DNA from 2 places in the Rhodococcus sp. CX genome. Region 1 is predicted to be linked to the other one. Evidence: riboswitches for the same ligand, from Rfam matches in the RefSeq annotation. Region 1 holds a riboswitch; the other holds the start of a gene.
The links. Region 1 has a riboswitch for glycine ahead of gcvP (aminomethyl-transferring glycine dehydrogenase). Riboswitches for the same ligand answer to the same signal wherever they lie in the genome.
Positions count from the first base shown of each region.

Region 2: linked by a shared signal. The riboswitch ahead of I0Q12_RS18240 (DMT family transporter) and the one ahead of gcvP (aminomethyl-transferring glycine dehydrogenase) in region 1 are both predicted to bind glycine.

Region 1 covers NZ_JADZGH010000026.1:1,165-16,379, forward strand. The annotation lists gene I0Q12_RS02365 (beta-mannosidase) at 1-450, opposite strand, end outside; gene ubiG (bifunctional 2-polyprenyl-6-hydroxyphenol methylase/3-demethylubiquinol 3-O-methyltransferase UbiG) at 659-1,456, shown strand; gene I0Q12_RS02375 (MmcQ/YjbR family DNA-binding protein) at 1,488-1,883, opposite strand; gene I0Q12_RS02380 (CoA pyrophosphatase) at 2,056-2,673, shown strand; gene I0Q12_RS02385 (CDP-alcohol phosphatidyltransferase family protein) at 2,755-3,381, shown strand; gene I0Q12_RS02390 (DUF881 domain-containing protein) at 3,378-4,238, shown strand; gene I0Q12_RS02395 (small basic family protein) at 4,235-4,600, shown strand; gene I0Q12_RS02400 (DUF881 domain-containing protein) at 4,604-5,341, shown strand; gene gcvH (glycine cleavage system protein GcvH) at 5,385-5,789, shown strand; gene garA (glycogen accumulation regulator GarA) at 5,969-6,436, shown strand; gene I0Q12_RS02415 (MerR family transcriptional regulator) at 6,436-7,176, shown strand; gene I0Q12_RS02420 (bifunctional nuclease family protein) at 7,321-7,794, shown strand; gene I0Q12_RS02425 (MerR family transcriptional regulator) at 8,109-8,675, shown strand; glycine riboswitch at 8,764-8,858, shown strand; gene gcvP (aminomethyl-transferring glycine dehydrogenase) at 9,029-11,881, shown strand; gene I0Q12_RS02435 (helix-turn-helix transcriptional regulator) at 12,059-12,496, shown strand; gene I0Q12_RS02440 (VOC family protein) at 12,507-12,917, shown strand; gene I0Q12_RS02445 (excinuclease ABC subunit UvrA) at 13,099-15,215, shown strand, end outside.
Region 2 covers NZ_JADZGH010000172.1:205-3,976, reverse strand. The annotation lists gene I0Q12_RS18240 (DMT family transporter) at 1-901, opposite strand, end outside; glycine riboswitch at 1,041-1,131, opposite strand; gene I0Q12_RS18235 (class I adenylate-forming enzyme family protein) at 1,388-2,881, shown strand; gene I0Q12_RS34940 (NADP-dependent oxidoreductase) at 2,919-3,772, shown strand, end outside.

The DNA.
Region 1 (15,215 bases):
GACGGTCCATCCGGAGCGATACCAGTCCCGGTCCTTGTACCGCTCGTCCTCGCAGGCGCCGTCCTGCCCGGCCAGCACCGGGATGACGAGACTGCCGTGCCGTTCGGCGGCCGCGAAGACCGCATCGATCGGGCCGAAATCGATCCGGCCGGTGGATTTGTTCACCGCGAGCTGCTGGAAGGCGTTGAAGCGAGTCACCGAACCCGGAGGGCGCGACATGAAATAGGCGTCGAGATCGACCTCGGCTCCGCAGCCGCGATTCACGCTCCAGTGGGTGGCGAGCTGATACGCGTCGAGACCGGTCGGCCACCACGGGACGCCGTCGAGCGTCAGGCCGTTTCCGGAAACCCCAACCCGGGAGACGGGGGTGGTGCTCGACGTCGCCGCGCATCCGGCCACGGCCAGGACGACCGAGAGCACGGTCGCCAGGAATATGGCACCAGTTCGCATGCCACGACGCTAACGGCATGAGGCACACGGCGCGCGGCACGCGGCCGGATTACGGAGGAGACGGAAGAATAAAATTACCGAAATCGCATGGCGGAGGCTCACTCCACCGAGATCGAAGACGGACCCGGGTACCCGACCAGGCGGCGACCTGGACAAATCCGTCAGGGACGGGGAATGTGGGAAACCACCGGACCCCGAACGAAGGACGGTGACCGCCGTGCCGATCGACAACGACGTCTACGACCGGATCGGTGTGGGTTGGTGGGACGAGTCCAACCCGCTCAATCTGCTGCAGGGCAGCCTCACCCCGGCGCGGTACGACTACTTCCGCAGCGTCCTCCGCGAACGCGGCTACGCGACCCTCGACGGGCTGCGGGCCCTCGACATCGGAAGCGGCGGAGGATTCCTCGCCGAACGCTTCGCGAAAGCCGGCTGCGCGGTCGTCGGCATCGACCCGTCCACCGTGTCGCTCGAGACCGCACAGCGGCACGCCGCGGCGAACGGCCTCACCATCGACTACCGCAGGGGAGTGGGCGAACGTCTGCCCGTGCCCGACGCGTCGTTCGACCTCGCCTACTGCTGCGACGTCCTCGAACACGTCGACGACCTCGACGCCGTCCTCGCCGAAACCGCACGCGCGCTCGCGCCCGGCGGTCTGTACTTCTTCGACACCATCAACCGCACGTGGCTCGGCAAGCTCGTGGTCATCAAGATCATGCAGGAATGGCGATGGACCCGGATGTTCGACACCCCCATCCACGACTGGTCCATGTTCATCACCCCCGCCGAACTGACCGCAGCGCTCGAGCGCCACGGCCTGCGCCCGGCCGAACTCACCGGGCTCGGACTGCGCACCCTCGACCCCCGCCGCCTCGTCGACATGCACCGCGCGCGGCAGGGACGCATCACCTACGGCGAATTCAGTCGCCGTCTCAACTTCGGGCGCGTGCCCTACACCGGCGCCAACTACATGGGGTACGCCGTCAAGGCCGGCGCGCGCGGCTGACCGGGGGAGGGGAGCGGGGCCGGCCCCGGCCTCACTTCGAGGATGCGTCCAGTTCGCGGATCAGCGATGCCGGCGCGGTCACCCGGAACGACATGTCCAGCAGTTCACCGATCTCGTCCCAGTCCACGTCGTCCCGGTCGAGGTCGTAGCCCACCCAGCCCGAGGGCCCGAAGTAGGCGGGCAGGTAGGTGTGCGGTTCCCCGAGCAGCGCGAGGCGCTCCTCGGGTTCCGGCTTGATGATCACCGACCGGGGGAAAGGCGTGCCGCTCGGCTTGTCGGAGCCGCCGTAGACCGCGAACGCCGTCTTGGTGTGGAAGAACGGGCGTCCGTGCGAGATCCTCTCGCCGGCACCGGGAAACGCGAGGGCCAGCGACCGGATACGTGCCAGCAGGGGATCGGCCTCGTCGAACATGATCGGATGCGGCATGCGGGCAGCGTACCCGCGTGCCGGGAGGTCTTTCGGGCGGTTGGATGATTTCGGATCATACGGAATTGCAAAATATCCCGAACTCAACAACCGACCGCTTCCCCGACACCCTCGACCCCACCACGACGACGGATACCGCCGAATCGCGTGCCGACGTCGTACTGTCGAGGACATGCCGGTGCCCGAACCCCTTGCTCGCGATGCCCTCGCAGACACCTTCGCCGCATTCGAATCGCGACGCCTCCCTCTCGACGGCCGGCGCCACGCCGCCGTGGTCGTCGCCATCCTCGACGACGGAGCAGGCAACGGTGTCATGCCCCTCACCCGCCGGCCGACGCGACTGCGCGCCCACCCCGGACAGTTCGCGCTGCCCGGGGGACGCCTCGACCCCGGCGAAACACCGGAAGAAGCGGCCCTGCGCGAACTGCACGAAGAACTCGGGCTGCGGGCCGACCACACCCAGATCGTCGGCCGCCTCGACGACTACATCACCCGATCCGGCTACGTCATGTCCCCGTTCGTCGTGTGGTCGGACGTCCCCGTCACCGACCTGCAGCCCAGCCCCGACGAGGTCGCCGAACTCTTCGCCGTCACCGCCACCGAGATCGACAGCGAACCCCGCTTCGTCCCCATCCCCGAATCCGACAAGCCCGTCATCCAGTGGCCGTTCCGCGGTCACCTGGTCCACGCACCCACCGCCGCCGTCGTGTACCAGTTCCGGGAGGTCGCGCTGCACGGCCGGCACACCCGCATCGACGATCTGGAACAACCGGTCTTCGCCTGGCGCTGACCCGCCGGACCGGACCCGGAACGTGACTATGGGAGGCTGTCGGAACCCGACCGTCACCACGAACACGAGGCAGGTTCGACGATGAACGACGCCGCGACGACCGCCGGCTCCGCACCGGCCGCGTCCGACCGCATCCTCACCGTCCCCAATCTGCTCAGCTTCGTCCGACTCATCGGCATCCCGCTGTTCCTCTGGCTGATGCTCGTCCCGCACGCCGACGGGTGGGCACTGGCCGTGCTGGTCCTCAGCGGCGCCACCGACTGGGCAGACGGCAAACTCGCCCGGCTGCTCGACCAGACCTCGAGGCTCGGTGCCCTCCTCGACCCGCTCGTCGACCGCCTCTACATCGTCACCACACTCGTCGCCCTGGTCGCCCGGGACATCCTCCCGTGGTGGATCGCCGCGATCCTCATCGGACGCGAACTGGTCCTCGCCCCGACCCTCGCGGTGTACCGCAGGCGCGGTCTGCCCCCGCCCGACGTCCTCTACCTCGGCAAAGGCGCGACCTTCCTGCTGATGTGCGCGCTGCCGCTGCTGCTCCTCGCGCTCGCCGTCCCCGCCACCGCCGACATCGCCGAGCCGCTCGGCTGGGCCGCGCTGATCTGGGGAACGGTCCTGTACGTCTGGACCGGCGCCCTCTACCTGTACCGCGCCGTCGAAACCGCGCGCGTCACACCACCGATCGGCGGCCACCGGGAACCCCGATGAACCAGCACTGGGAACAGATCCGCCGCAACCCGACACCGTCGCTGCTCACCGCCCTGCTCGAGGACCACCTCGATCCCGGATACGCCGCGGCCGCCGAGGACCGCACCACGAAACACACCCGGCCCGCCCGCAAGGGCGTCCTCGTCTGGCTCACCGTCGGTGCCCTCCTCACCGGCCTCACCATCGGCATCGCCTACTCGAACACCACCGAACCCGGGCCCGGCTCCGACCGGACGCAGGCGGAGATCCTCGCCGGAGTCCGCGCAGCCTCCGAACGCGTCGACACCCTCACCGCAACCCGAGACGACCTCACCGCCGACATCGACCGGCGCCGCGAGGAACTGTTCACCGACAACGGCGCCGGAACCGACATCCTCGGCGAGCTCCGGCGCACCGAGGACGCCGCCGCAGCCACCGAGGTACACGGTCCCGGCGTGACCGTCACGCTCAGCGACCCGGCGGCGAAACCGAACCTGTCGGACTCCGGGCAACGCGGCAACCCCCGCACAGCCGTCCTGCTCGACCGCGACCTGCAAGCGGTGATCAACGCCCTGTGGGCCGGCGGCGCCGAAGCCGTCGCGGTCGACGACGTGCGCATCGGTCCCGGAGTCACCGTCCGGCAGGCGGGCGGGGCCATGCTGGTCGACAACCGGCCGGTGTTCTCCCCGTACGTCGTGTCGGCCATCGGATCGCCGAGCCGCCTGCAGACCGCGTTCGTCGTCAGCGACGCCTACCTGCGGATGTCCGGCGTCCAGCAGTTGTACGGAGTAGGTTTCACCGTCGCCGAGGCCGACGACGTCACCATGCCGGCCGCGGCCGTGCGCGACATCGAATCTGCACTGGAGGGAGATCGTTGAAACAGAACGGGCTCAGGCACGGCCACGCGCTCTACGCGGTACTGGCCCTCGCGATCGGCATCGCCGCGGGGGTGATCTTCAGCCCACAGGTACCCGACGTCATCCAGCCGTACCTTCCGATCGCGGTCGTCGCCGCTCTGGACACCGTGTTCGGCGGCCTGCGCGCGTACCTCGACGACATCTTCGACGCCCAGACCTTCGTCGTGTCCTTCGTGTTCAACGTGCTCGTCGCGGCCCTGATCGTCTGGCTCGGCGACCAACTCGGCGTCGGCACCCAGCTGTCGACCGCCGTCATCGTCGTCCTCGGCATCCGCATCTTCGGCAACGCGTCCGCGCTGCGCCGCCGCCTGTTCGGAGCGTGACCCGTGGCCGAAGGACGACACGAACTGCACGACCCACCGGAATCGGCCCCGCGCCGCGGCCGCCTGCTCTTCCCGGCCCTGGCCGGGCTGCTGATCGTGCTGCTCGGCGTCGCGATCGCCACCCAGGTCCGCAGCACCGAATCCGGTGATGCCCTCGACTCGGCCCGCCCGGCCGACCTGCTCGTGCTGCTCGACAACCTGAACCGCACCGAGGCCGAGCTGCGTCAGGAGATCACCGCGCTCGAATCGACGCTGACCAGCCTGGAGCAGAACGGATCGGAGGCCGCTCTCGACGAGGCCCGCGCGCGGCTCTCGGACCTGGCGATCCAGGTCGGCACGGTCCCGGCCACCGGCCCGGGTGTCGTACTGACCGTGACCGATCCGGTGCGCGGCGTCGGCTCGGAGGTCGTCCTCGACATGATCCAGGAGTTGCGTGCGGCCGGAGCGGAAGCCATCCAGATCGCCGGGGCCGGCGGCCCGCCCGTCCGGATCGGCGTGGACTCGTGGGTGACCGGTCCCGGCGGTGCCGTGGTCGTCGACGACGTCCCGCTCGTCGCCCCGTACACGGTCACCGCGATCGGGGACGGACCGACCCTCGCGGCCGCGCTGAACATCCCCGGCGGAGTTGTGGACACTGTCGCGCGGACCGGAGGAACATTGGTGATCGAACAGTCACCGCAGGTCGACGTGTCCGCCTTGCGGCAGGTCGAAGCGCGCCAATACTCTCAGCCCGGAAACTGAATCAGACGTTCGTGACGAATGTCGTCGCCGAAAGGACCCTGTCGTGAGTGAGTTCGAAACCCCCGCCGATCTGCGTTACACGGCGGAACACGAATGGGTGCAGCGGACGAGCGCGACCACCGCGCGGATCGGTATCACCGCGTACGCGCAGTCGCAGCTCGGCGACGTCGTGTTCGTGCAGTTGCCGGAGACCGGGACCGAGGTGACCGCCGGTGAATCCTTCGGCGAGGTCGAATCGACGAAGAGCGTCTCGGACGTGTACGCGCCGATCAGCGCGAAAGTGGTTGCGGTCAACACGGATCTGGAGGCGAACCCCGAGCTGGTGAACTCGGCTCCCTACGGCGGAGGGTGGCTCGTCGACGTCGAGGTCGGTAGCGAGGGTGAGCTGGACGCGGCGCTCGGCGAGACGCTGGACGCCGACGCCTACCGCGCTCTCATCGAAAACTGACGGTTCCCGTGCGCGACAACCGCGTCCGCCTACGCCGGGGAGCCGGCTCAGGGTACGGTCGTGTCAGGCGTGTGCCGTTGTCGGGGGCGCGGGTCCGTAGTCGAAAGTGATCGTGGCTGAACGAAACAACGACCGGTCGGGGTGGTTTGCCCGATCGGTCGAACGGATAAGGAGTAACGGTGAGCGAGAACGGCAACGCGGGATACGAGGAAACCCCTGCGGAAACCACTTCGGTGTTTCGCGCCGACTTCCTGAGTGAACTGGAAACCGCCGGCTCGGGGGCGGCGACCTCGGAGGCTCCGGTCTCGGGTGTCGAGGGACTGCCCGCCGGGTCGGCACTGCTTGTCGTCAAGCGTGGACCCAACGCTGGATCGCGTTTCCTGCTGGACCAGCCGACGACGTCCGCGGGACGGCACCCGGACAGCGACATATTCCTCGACGACGTGACCGTCAGCCGTCGGCACGCCGAGTTCCGTCAGGACGAGGGTGAGTTCCAGGTCGTCGACGTGGGAAGCCTCAACGGCACCTACGTCAACCGCGAGCCTGTCGATTCGGCGGTGCTGGCGAACGGCGACGAGGTGCAGATCGGAAAGTTCCGGCTGGTGTTCCTCACCGGTCCGCGAGGAAACCAGGGCGCAGGTAGCTGATGACCGCTGCTGCCCGCCAAACGGCACCGGGCGGAATGTCGATCGGGTCGGTTCTCGATCGGCTCCGCCCGGAGTTTCCGGACGTGACGATCTCGAAGATCAGGTTTCTCGAGGCCGAGGGGCTCATCAGCCCGGAACGCACGCCCTCGGGATATCGACGTTTCTCGATCGAGGACTGCGAGCGACTGCGGTACGTGCTGACCGCGCAGCGGGATCAGTACCTGCCCCTGAAGGTGATCAAGGAACAGCTCGAGGCGATCGACCGAGGTGCCGCAACGGTGGGCGCAGTGGAGTCCCGCCCGAAGCGTCCACGGCCGTTGGCCGTGGCGCCGGGCGAGGTCTCGCCCGAGGTGCTGCGCACCGACCGTGAAGTCCGCATGAGCCGCGACGATCTGTGCGAGCGCGCCGGGATCGACGTGGGCTTCCTGACCGAGTTGGTTCGTGCCGGGCTGATCGTGCCGGGCGCGGCGGGATTCTTCGACGGGGACGCGGTGCTGCTCGCCCGAACCGCCAAGGCCATGTCGGAGTTCGGGCTCGAGGTGCGGCACCTGCGGGCGTTCAAGCTCGCGGCGGACCGGGAAGCGAGCCTGGTCGCGCAGATCGCGGGTCCGATCGCCAAGGGGCGCGACGCGGGAGCGCGGGCGCGAGCCGAGGAGATGGTCCGGGAGTTGGCGGCGCTGTCACTGACGCTGCACACGTGCCTGGTGAAGGCAGCGGTTCACGGCGCACTCGACCGCTGAACCGTTCGTGCACGCCGACGGCGATCGCGGTGAGAACCCCGACGGCCGCCGGCACCTGACGCGCTTGCCGGATCGCACTAGAATTCAGGCAGGATTGCCACGCGGGGTTCGTCCCCGGACGGCCAGCGGGATGGAGGCACCGGCATGAGCGAGATGCGGATAGTGGGCATTCGGGTCGAACAGCCGCAGAACCAGCCGGTCCTGCTGTTGCGAGAGGCCGACGGCGACAGGTATCTGCCGATCTGGATCGGTCAGATGGAGGCGACTGCGATCGCGCTCGAACAGCAGGGCGTCGAACCGGCGCGTCCGCTGACGCACGATCTGATCAAGAACCTTCTGGAAGCATTCGGGCATGTCCTGCAGGAGATCCGGATCGTGGACCTGCAGGAGGGGACCTTCTACGCCGACATGATTTTCCAGGGTGGCATGCGCGTGTCGTGCCGCCCTTCGGACGCGGTCGCTGTAGCGTTGCGCGTCGGTGTACCGGTCTTCGTCGAGGAACCGGTGCTGGCGGAGGCCGGTCTCGTCATGCCCGACGAACGGGAGGACGAGGTCGAGAAGTTCAAGGAATTTCTCGAGTCCGTGTCGCCCGACGACTTCAAGGCGACGGACGGCTGAATCGGACGTCATCGGCTGTTCTACCGTGCCTCGATCCCTCCGGGTCGGGGCACGCGGTACGACTCGAAGGTTTTACGACCGGTCGGCGTGTTGCTGCCCTACGCTCGAGACAGAGCGTACGCTGAGTGAATCCGCAATTCGGATCTGCTCGACGGGCCTTGACTAGCACGCGACGATCGGATGGGTGGGGGGGAATCCGCCCGTCCGTTGTTACGGGGCGACGGGTGGGCACGTAAGAGGGAGTCAACACAGTGCGAGATCGGCCGCAGGGACAGGGGCACGGCGATATCGACGAAGGGAACCGCTCGACCTCGATGTCGTCGACGCAACAAACGGACGACATCCAGCCGGGTCTGTTCCCCGACGACTCGGTTCCCGACGAACTCGTCGGTTATCGCGTTCCGATCGCATGCCAGATCGCCGGAATAAGTTACCGCCAGCTCGACTACTGGGCTCGAACGAACCTCGTCGTGCCGTCGATCCGTGGCGCAGCCGGTTCCGGAAGCCAGCGACTGTACTCGTTCAAGGACATCCTGGTCCTCAAGATCGTCAAGCGGTTGCTGGACACGGGCATCTCGCTGCAGAACATCCGCGTCGCGGTCGATCACCTGCGTGAGCGCGGGGTGCGGGACCTGGCGAAGATCACGCTGTTCTCCGACGGCACCACCGTGTACGAATGTACGTCGCCCGAGGAAGTCGTCGATTTACTGCAGGGCGGACAGGGCGTGTTCGGTATCGCGGTCAGCGGTGCGATGCGCGAGCTGACCGGCAGCATCGCGGACTTCCCGGCCGAGCGCGCCGACGGAGGCGCCGCCGAGCAGCGACCCGAGGACGAGCTTGCGTCCCGTCGCCGCAACCGCATCAATCGCCGCATCGGCTAGAGCCGGGGATTTTAGACGTTCATCACACCGTGAAGGCGTCCGTGACCGCGATTGCGGCGATCGCCGTGGACTAGAATCGCCAATGCGTCGCCGCCGCACGGGAGAGTTCCGGATCCGATCCGGGCACCGAAGGAGCAGCACCTCCCCGTCAATCTCTCAGGTACCGAGGACCGTGCGGGCTCCGACGCCTCTGGAAAGCGGTGGGAGCACCCACCCGCCCACGGGGAAAGGGACCGGACGTCCGGTCACCGAATCTCTCAGGCGCTCGCCCGCCGAGCTCGCGACAGAGGGGGAGGGAAGCACGCCGTGCGACCGTGCGCGGACGTGGACCTCCGATCACCCGGGAATCGCACATGACAGATGCCGTCACCTCCACGTTCGCCGACCGTCACGTCGGCCCCGATCAGGCGGCACTGCGCCGCATCCTCGACGTCGTCGGCGTCGACGCACTCGCAGACCTCGCGGCGAAGGCACTGCCGGCCGCGATCCTGGACCCGGCCACCGGAGGGATCGCCGACGGGCTGGACGTGCTGGACGCGCCGCTGTCCGAACACGAGGTGCTGGCCGCGCTGACCGAGCTCGCGGCGCAGAACACCGTGGCGACCTCGATGATCGGTCAGGGCTACTACGGCACCCTCACGCCGCCGGTGCTGCTGCGCAACATCATCGAGAACCCGGCGTGGTACACGGCGTACACCCCGTACCAGCCGGAGATCAGCCAGGGCCGGCTCGAGGCCCTGCTCAACTTCCAGACGATGGTCTCCGACCTCACCGGCATGGAGGTCGCGAACTCGTCGATGCTCGACGAAGGCACCGCCGCCGCTGAGGCGATGACCCTGCTCCGCCGCGCCAACCGCAAGTCGAAGAGCCCCCGCGTGCTCGTCGACTCCGATCTCTTCACCCAGACCGCGGCCGTCCTCGCCACCCGCGCCGAGCCGCTGGGCATCAAGATCGTCACCGCGAATCTCGTCGACGACGGACTGCCGGAGGGCGACTTCTTCGGGGTCATCCTCCAGATCCCCGGCGCATCCGGACGGGTGTTCGACGCCGCCCCGATCATCGCCGCCGCACACGACCGCGGTGCACTCGTGGCGGTGGGCGCCGACCTGCTGGCCCTGACGTTGATCACCCCGCCCGGCGAGCAGGGCGCGGACGCCTGCTTCGGCACCACCCAGCGCTTCGGTGTGCCCATGGGCTTCGGTGGCCCGCACGCCGGCTACCTCGCCGTGAACACGGCGCACACCCGCAACCTTCCGGGCCGCCTGGTCGGCCTGTCCGTCGATGCGGACGGAGATCCCGCCTACCGGCTGGCCCTGCAGACCCGTGAACAGCACATCCGCCGCGAGAAGGCGACGAGCAACATCTGCACCGCGCAGGTTCTGCTGGCGGTCCTGGCCGCGATGTACGCCTCGTACCACGGCGCCGACGGCCTGACCGCGATCGCACGCCGGGTCGCGGCGCACGCCGAAACCCTCGCCGCCGCGCTGCGCGCCGCCGGCATCGAGATCGTGCACGCCGAGTTCTTCGACACCGTTCTGGCCCGGGTTCCCGGTCGCGCCGTACAGATCGTCACGACCGCTCGCGAGGCGGGCCTCAACCTGCGCCTCGTCGACGACGACCACGTCGGCATCTCCTGCGACGAAGCGACCTCCAGCGCGCACATCGGCACGGTGCTCGACGCCTTCGGCGCCCCGGGCACCGCGCAGAGCGAGGGATCGGCGCTCCCGGCCGCACTGGCCCGCACCAGCGCATTCCTGCAGCACGAGTCGTTCACGAAGTACCGCACCGAAACCGCGATGATGCGGTACCTGCGGCGGCTGTCGGATAAGGACCTGGCGCTCGACCGGACGATGATCCCGCTCGGCTCGTGCACGATGAAGCTCAACGCCGCCGTCGAGATGGAAGCGATCACCTGGCCGGAGTTCGCCGACCTGCACCCGTTCGCACCCGCGGAGCAGACCGCCGGGATCCGCCGGCTGATCGCGGACCTCGAGGGCTGGCTCGCCGCGATCACCGGTTACGACCGCGTCAGCCTCCAGCCCAACGCCGGCAGCCAGGGCGAATACGCCGGTCTGCTCGCGATCCGGCACTACCACCTCGACCGGGGCGACGACCATCGCGACACGTGCCTCATCCCGTCGAGCGCCCACGGCACCAACGCGGCCTCCGCGGTGATGGCCGGGATGCGGGTCGAGGTCGTTGCGTGCCGTCCGAACGGCGATGTCGATCTCGACGATCTGCGCGCGAAGATCGCCGATCATGCCGAGCGCCTGGCCGCGATCATGATCACCTACCCGTCGACCCACGGTGTGTACGAGCACGAGATCGCCGAGATCTGCGGGGCCGTCCACGACGCGGGCGGTCAGGTGTACATCGACGGGGCGAACCTCAACGCGCTCGTCGGGCTTGCGCGCCCGGGCAAGTTCGGTGGCGACGTGAGCCATCTGAACCTGCACAAGACGTTCTGCATTCCGCACGGCGGCGGCGGGCCGGGGGTGGGACCGATCGGTGTCCGCGAGCACCTCGCGCCCTACCTGCCGGGTCATCCGGAGGAACCCGAGCTCGGGGGCGCCGGACCCGTGTCGGCCGCGCCCTACGGTTCGGCGTCGATCCTGCCGATCACGTGGGCGTACATCAAGCTGATGGGTGCGCAGGGCCTGCGCCGTGCGTCGCTGACGGCCATCGCGTCCGCCAACTACATCGCCCGCCGTCTCGACGAGTACTTCCCGGTGCTGTACACCGGCGAGAACGGCATGGTCGCGCACGAGTGCATCCTCGATCTGCGCCAGATCACCAAGGACACCGGCGTCACCGTCGACGACGTGGCGAAGCGGTTGGCGGACTACGGGTTCCACGCGCCGACCATGAGTTTCCCGGTCGCGGGAACGCTGATGGTGGAGCCGACCGAGAGCGAGGATCCGGCCGAACTCGATGCCTTCGTCGACGCGATGATCTCGATCCGCAAGGAGATCGACCGCGTCGGGGCAGGGGAGTGGCCGGTCGACGACAACCCGCTGCGCGGTGCTCCGCACACGGCGGAATGCCTGGTCGGGGAGTGGAACCACCCGTACACGCGGGAGATCGCGGTGTTCCCGCTGGGGAAGTCGCGCGCGAAGGTGTGGCCGTCCGTCCGGCGCATCGACGGGGCACACGGGGACCGTAACCTCGTGTGTTCCTGCCCGCCGCTCGAGGCGTACGCCGACTGATCGTCCGATTCGGGGTGCCGGTGAGACCGGCACCCCGAGCTTCGATCGAAATATTCTGCACAAGACGGAACGCAAATAAAAACCGAACACTACCTCACCCAGCACGCCGCACGACACCTGTTACCTCACGTCCCGCATCGCTCACCCATCCGCGATGGGCCGTGCGAGCATGGAGACGTGGCGACGCGAGCAGACTCCGAACGATTGCGGGATCTGGCACGGCTGCGCCGGGTCCGGGACCGCATCGACCGCGAGTACGCCCGGCCGCTGGACGTGGAACAGCTCGCGCGGGACGTGCACATGTCGGCGGGCCATCTGAGCCGGCAGTTCCGCCTGGCCTACGGCGAACCGCCGTACACCTACCTGATGACGCGTCGGATCGAGCGGGCGATGGCGCTGTTGCGACGTGGCGATCTGAGCGTCACCGAGGTGTGTTTCGAGGTCGGGTGTTCGTCCCTCGGGACATTCAGCACGCGATTCACCGAGCTGGTGGGGGTGTCTCCGAGCGTGTACCGCGCGCAGGCGCGCTCGGACGCCGAGATGCCTTCGTGCGTCACGAAACAGGTGACGAGACCGATCAGGATTCGAGAAGCGTCGGCCGCGTCCCGAATCTAGCGTGGTCGCCATGAACCTCACCATCCACAACGCGTTCCTTCCGCACGACGACCGTGACGCCGCCCTCGCGTTCTATCGGGACCTGCTCGGTTTCGAGGTGCGCAAGGAGGTCGGCTACAACGACATGTACTGGATCACTCTCGGGCATCCCGCCCAGCCCGAGACGTCGCTCGTCCTGAATCCGCCCGCCGCGGATCCCGGAATCACCGACGAGGAGCGGCGCGTGATCAGCGAAATGATGGCCAAGGGCACGTTTGCGATGCTCACGCTGGCGACACCCGACCTGGACGCGACCTTCGCGGCGCTCGAAGCCGGTGGCGCGGAGATCGTCCAGGAGCCCATCGAGCAGCCCTACGGGATCCGGGACTGCGCGGTGCGCGACCCCGCGGGAAACATGATCCGCATCAACGAGGTGCGATGACGAGGCCCCGGACGGCAGAGCCGCCGGCGTGGGTGTGTTCTCTCGGGGGAAGCAGCAGCAGGAGAATGCGCGGATCGGGCGCCGGGACAGGTGAATCCGTCCGGGGTTGTCACACCGATCGGCGATACTGCTCCGGCGGGTAACCGGGGTGAGAGCGAACAGAACGGAACGGGGAAATGCGATGGGCACGACGACCGAGACAGCTACGGGGACGGCGCCCACCGGGGGGCGACACCCTGCCGACAGTCACGACCTGATCCGGGTGCACGGGGCTCGCGAGAACAACCTCAAGAACGTCGATCTCGAGATTCCCAAGCGACGGCTGACGGTCTTCACCGGGGTGTCGGGATCCGGGAAGAGTTCGCTGGTGTTCGCGACGATCGCAGCCGAGTCGCAGCGCATGATCAACGAAACGTACAGCGCGTTCGTGCAGGGATTCATGCCGACGCTCGCTCGTCCGGACGTGGATGTGCTCGAGGGCTTGACCACGGCGATCATCGTCGATCAGGAGCGGATGGGCGCGAATCCGCGGTCGACGGTCGGCACCGCGACCGACGCCAACACGCTGTTGCGCATCCTGTTCAGCCGGCTGGGCAAGCCGCACATCGGTTCGCCGCAGGCGTTCTCGTTCAACGTGGCGTCGCTCAGCGGCGCCGGGGCGGTGACGGTCGAGAAGGCCGGCCGGACCGTGAAGGAACGCCGCAGTTTCAGCATCACCGGTGGCATGTGCCCGCGCTGCGAGGGCATGGGCAAGGTCTCCGATTTCGATCTCACCGCGCTGTACGACGACAGCAAGTCCCTCAACGAGGGTGCGCTGACGATCCCCGGGTACAGCATGGACGGCTGGTACGGCCGGATCTACCGCGGATGCGGATTCTTCGACCCCGACAAGCCGATCTCGAAGTTCACGAAGAAGCAGCTGAACGATCTGCTGTACAAGGAGCCGACGAAGGTCAAGGTCGACGGCATCAACATCACGTTCGAGGGCCTGATCCCGAAGATCCAGAAGTCGTTTCTGTCCAAGGACCGGGAGGCGATGCAGCCGCACATCCGGGCATTCGTGGACCGGGCCGTCACCTTCCAGACGTGTCCCGACTGTGAGGGCACCCGTCTCTCGGCGGAGGCCCGGTCGTCGAAGATCGCCGGCATCAGCATCGCCGACGCCTGCGCGATGCAGATCAGCGACCTCGCCGAATGGGTGCGGGGGCTGGACGAGCCGTCGGTCGCCCCGCTGCTGAAATCGCTGAGCCGGACCCTCGATTCGTTCGTCGACATCGGACTCGGCTATCTGAGCCTCGACCGGCCTGCCGGCACCCTGTCCGGTGGCGAGGCGCAGCGCACCAAGCTGATCCGGCATCTCGGGTCGTCGCTCACCGACGTGACCTATGTGTTCGACGAGCCGACGATCGGCCTGCATCCGCACGACATCGCGCGGATGAACGAACTGCTGTTGCAGTTGCGCGACAAGGGAAACACGGTGCTCGTCGTCGAGCACAAGCCCGAGGCGATCGCGATCGCCGATCATGTGGTCGATCTCGGCCCGCGCGCCGGGGCCGACGGTGGCGAGATCGTGTTCGAGGGCACGGTCGAGGGGCTGCGGTCGAGTGGGACGCTGACCGGTAAGCATCTGGACGACCGTGCGGCACTGAAGACTTCGGTGCGGACGGCGTCGGGGGCACTCGAGATCCGTGGGGCGGACACCCACAATCTGCAGGACGTCGACGTCGACATTCCGGTCGGGGTGCTCGTCGTCGTGACGGGTGTGGCGGGGTCGGGGAAGAGTTCGCTGATCCACGGGTCGGTCGCGGGCCGGGACGGTGTCGTCGTGATCGATCAGGGGGCGATCAAGGGGTCGCGGCGCAGCAATCCGGCGACGTACACGGGTCTGCTGGAGCCGATCCGCAAGGCGTTCGCGAAGGCGAACGGGGTGAAACCCGCTCTGTTCAGCGCGAATTCGGAGGGTGCGTGCCCGAACTGCAACGGTGCGGGTGTCGTGTACTCGGACCTGGCGATGATGGCCGGGGTGGCGACGCCGTGCGAGGTGTGCGAGGGCAAGCGATTCCAGGCCGAGGTGCTCGAGTACCGGTTCGGCGGCAGGGACATCGACGAGGTCCTGAACATGTCGGTGGCCGAGGCCGAGGAGTTCTTCGGGTCGGGCGAGGCGAAGATCCCGGCGGCGCACCGGATCCTCGCTCGCCTCGCCGACGTGGGACTCGGCTACATCAAGATCGGGCAGCCGCTCACGACGCTGTCCGGCGGCGAGCGGCAACGTCTCAAGCTGGCCGTCCAGATGGGCGA
Region 2 (3,772 bases), on a different contig from region 1:
TCGTCAGGGCCACCACCACTTCGAGATAGGACAGACCCGAGAGCTCGGCGGCACGCAGGTGCTTACCGGCGACCACCAGCAACCCCAGGGCGAACAGACCGCAGACGACGAAGAACCCCGCCGCCCAAGCCCAGTTGCTCGCCGTCATGCCCGACAGATCGGGCCGCGTCACCACGACCATCGCCGCGGTCGCGATCGCGCCGAAGGCGAAGTTCCAGAAGCACCGGACGTCGGACGGCATGTCGCTCCGGTAGCGGTAGCACAGCAGGGCGGCGCCGTAGAAGATCCCCGACGCGACCCCGAGCACGGTCCCCAGCGTCTCCTGCTCGCCACCGCCGGAAGTCCCGCCGATGAAACCGGCCGCGAACAGCATGCCGACGAACGCCGCGCCGAGTGACAACGCGTCGAGGCGCGTGATCGATTCCTTCAACACCACGCGGGCGAGGACGGTCGCGACGACCGGTCCGAGATAGTGCAACACGACGGCCCGGGACAGGTCGGTCAGGACGGTCGCGGACAGGTAGGTGGCCAGCGACAGGCCGAGGAAGACCCCACCTGCGACGACCGACGCGGACAGGCGGACTCGCCGCACTTGCCCGAGACGACGGGTGAACGCGAGCAGCACCAGCATGCCCACCGCGCCCACCGCCATGCGCCCGAAGGTCAGGGCCTCACCGAGCACCGCGCCGTCGGGCGTGGCCATGCGTCCGAACAGACCGGCCGCGCCCATCGCCGTGGCGGACAGGACGATGGCGACGACGCCGAATCGCCGGTCGCGGGAGGGCGCGGATCGGGGAGCGGGAGCGGGAAGCTGGGCGCGCGGCGGCGCGGCGGAAACTTGGGCGCGCGGCGGCGCGGCGGAAACTTGGGCGCGCGGCGGCGCGCCGAGGGAAACGGTCACACGTATTCCTCAGGCCAGGGTGCACTGCGGCACCAGCGGGTGATGTCGTTTCCCCGCTCTGTCATTGACCTGAGAGCTTTCGCGGACGTGATCCGCTTACACCTTCGGTGAACCCGGACGGGTTGCTTTCCAGAGGAGCCTCGCCACGGCGGTCTGGGGGCCTGAGAGATTCCCGGGGAGGTTGCTCCTTCGGCGCCCGCTGCTGTGCGGGACTCTCCCGCCGCGGTTCGGGTGGCTGTTCAGTTGTGGCGTCAAGTATGTCATGGCTGCGGGTGCGTGAGCATGTCGGGTTGTTTTCGCAGGTCACAGGCCATATCGGAAAAGATCGTCAGATACCTTCACAAATATAGGCATAATTGCTATGGTGTGGGTCACACGGTTTTTCGACCGGCGCGCATCGGTGATTTCGCATTCCGACGAATCGGGACCACCGGTCGACTCGTCTCTTCTCTCGTACGGCAACGGCATCTACAGACAGGTGGTCATATGGGCATCGGGATGGTCCTCGACATGGCGTCTGCCGCCACCCCCGATCGGATCGCTCTGGGTCCGCGGGCGAACGGCACGACCTATCGGCAACTCGACGAACTCGCTTCGCGCGGTGCGGGCCTGCTCGCCGAGCTCGGAGCCCGCCACGTCGTCTTCGTCGGCGTCAACAGTCCGGTGCTCCCCACGCTGATGTTCGCAGCGGGGCGCGCCGGAATCCCCCTGGCTCCCTTGAACTACCGGCTTCCGGCCCCGCAATTGCTCGAACTGATCGACCGACTCGACGATCCGGTGGTCGTGGCGGACGCCGAGTACGTGACCAAACTCGACGGATGCGCGAGCCGCATCGTCTCGACGGACGAATTTCTCGGACTGGCGAACGCGACGGAGCCGTTGGAGGCCGATCGCTCGGAGGACGAGGGCACGGCGATCGTGCTGTTCACCTCCGGTACCACCTCGGCTCCGAAGGGCGTGCTGCTCCGTCACCGGCACCTTCTGTCGTACCTCCTCAACACCGTCGAATTCGGTTCCGCGGCAGAGGAACACGCGACCCTGGTGAGCACCCCGCCGTATCACATCGCAGGCCTCGGGGCCGTCCTGAGCAACGTCTACTCGGGTCGCCGCATGGTCTACCTGCCCGATTTCACGCCGCAGGGATGGCTCGACCTCGTCCGGACGGAGGGGGTCACCAGCGCCATGGTGGTGCCCACGATGCTCGCCCGCATCGTCGACCACCTCGACGGCGCGCCCGCCGACGTCCCCACGCTCGGGTCGCTCGCCTACGGCGGCGCACGGATGCCCCAACCGGTCCTCGAACGTGCTCTCGCGGCGTTCGGCGACACCGGATTCGTCAACGCCTACGGCCTGACCGAAACCAGTTCGACGATCGCGGTCCTCGGCCCCGAGGACCATCGGGAGGCCTTCGCGAATCCGGAACTGCGCGGCCGGCTCGCCTCGACCGGCCGGATCGTGCCCGGTATCGAGGCGCAGATCCGTTCGGAGGACGGCGATCGCGTACTGCCCGAGGGGGAGACGGGCCTGCTGTGGGTGCGCGGAGCGCAGGTCAGCGGCGAGTACATGGGTAACGGTTCGGTGCTCGACGCGGACGGTTGGTTCCCCACCCGGGACCGCGCCCGGATCGAGGACGGCTATCTCTACATCGGTGGCCGCGCGGACGACACCATCATCCGTGGTGGTGAGAACATCGCGCCGGCCGAGATCGAGGACGTGCTGGCGCGTCATCCCCAGGTGCGGGAGGTGGCCGTGATCGGCACCCCCGACGACGAGTGGGGTGAACGGATCTGCGCGGTGATCGTCCCGGCGGCGGACGCCCACGACGACGCCGACGCGATCCGGACGTGGTGCCGCGAGCGCCTGCGCGGCTCGAGGACTCCCGACGACGTGGTGTTCGTCGACGATCTGCCTCGTACCCCGACCGGCAAACTCGTGCGCCGCGACCTCGTCGAACAGGTCACCGCCGGCCTCGCAGGATGACCCCGCCGTCCGCATCGTGGAGAGAACAGGCATTGCCGTGACCGACACCGTCGACACCGAACTCCTCCGGCGCGAGTGGGTCCTTCGGGCACGTCCGAACGGGCGCCCCCGCGCCACCGACGTCGAACTGGTCGAGACGACTCTCGGCGAACCTGCTCCCGGGCAGGTCCGCGTGCGGAATCTCGTCATGTCCGTCGAGCCCTACATGCGGGGCCGGATGGGGGGAGGGGCTTCCTACGCCGAACCGTACGAGCTCGATGCGCCCATGCTCGCGCCGACGGTCGGCGTCGTGTCCCGCTCGGATCGGCCGGAGCTGCCGGTGGGCTCGCTCGTTCTCCACGAATACGGTTGGCGCACGGAAAGTCTCGTCGACGTGACCGACTGCCGCAGGCTCCGGCACGACGACCTGCCCGCGGCTCTTCACCTGAGTGTCCTCGGTATCCCGGGGATGACGGCCTGGGTGGGGATCGACCGGATCGCGCAGGTCCGAGACGGCGACGTGGTGTTCGTGTCGTCCGCGGCCGGCGCGGTCGGGTCCACCGCCGTCCAGTTGGCGAAACAGCGCGGCGCCGTGGTGATCGCGAGTGCCGGATCGCCGGAGAAAGTCGCGCTCACAAAGGAACTCGGAGCGGACGCGGCCTTCGACCACCACGACGGGCCGGCGAAGGACCTGCTGCGTACCGCGATGGCCGAAGTCGGGGCCACGGCTCTCGACGTCTACTTCGACAACGTCGGAGGAGAACAGCTGGAAGCGGCCATCCGGGTGCTCGCCGACCACGCCCGCATCGCCCTGTGCGGGATGATCAGTGTCTACAACTCCGCCGCACCCGTGCCCGGTCCGAGCAATCTCCTGAAACTGATCTGGCGCCGCGCCCGGATGGAAGGCTTCCT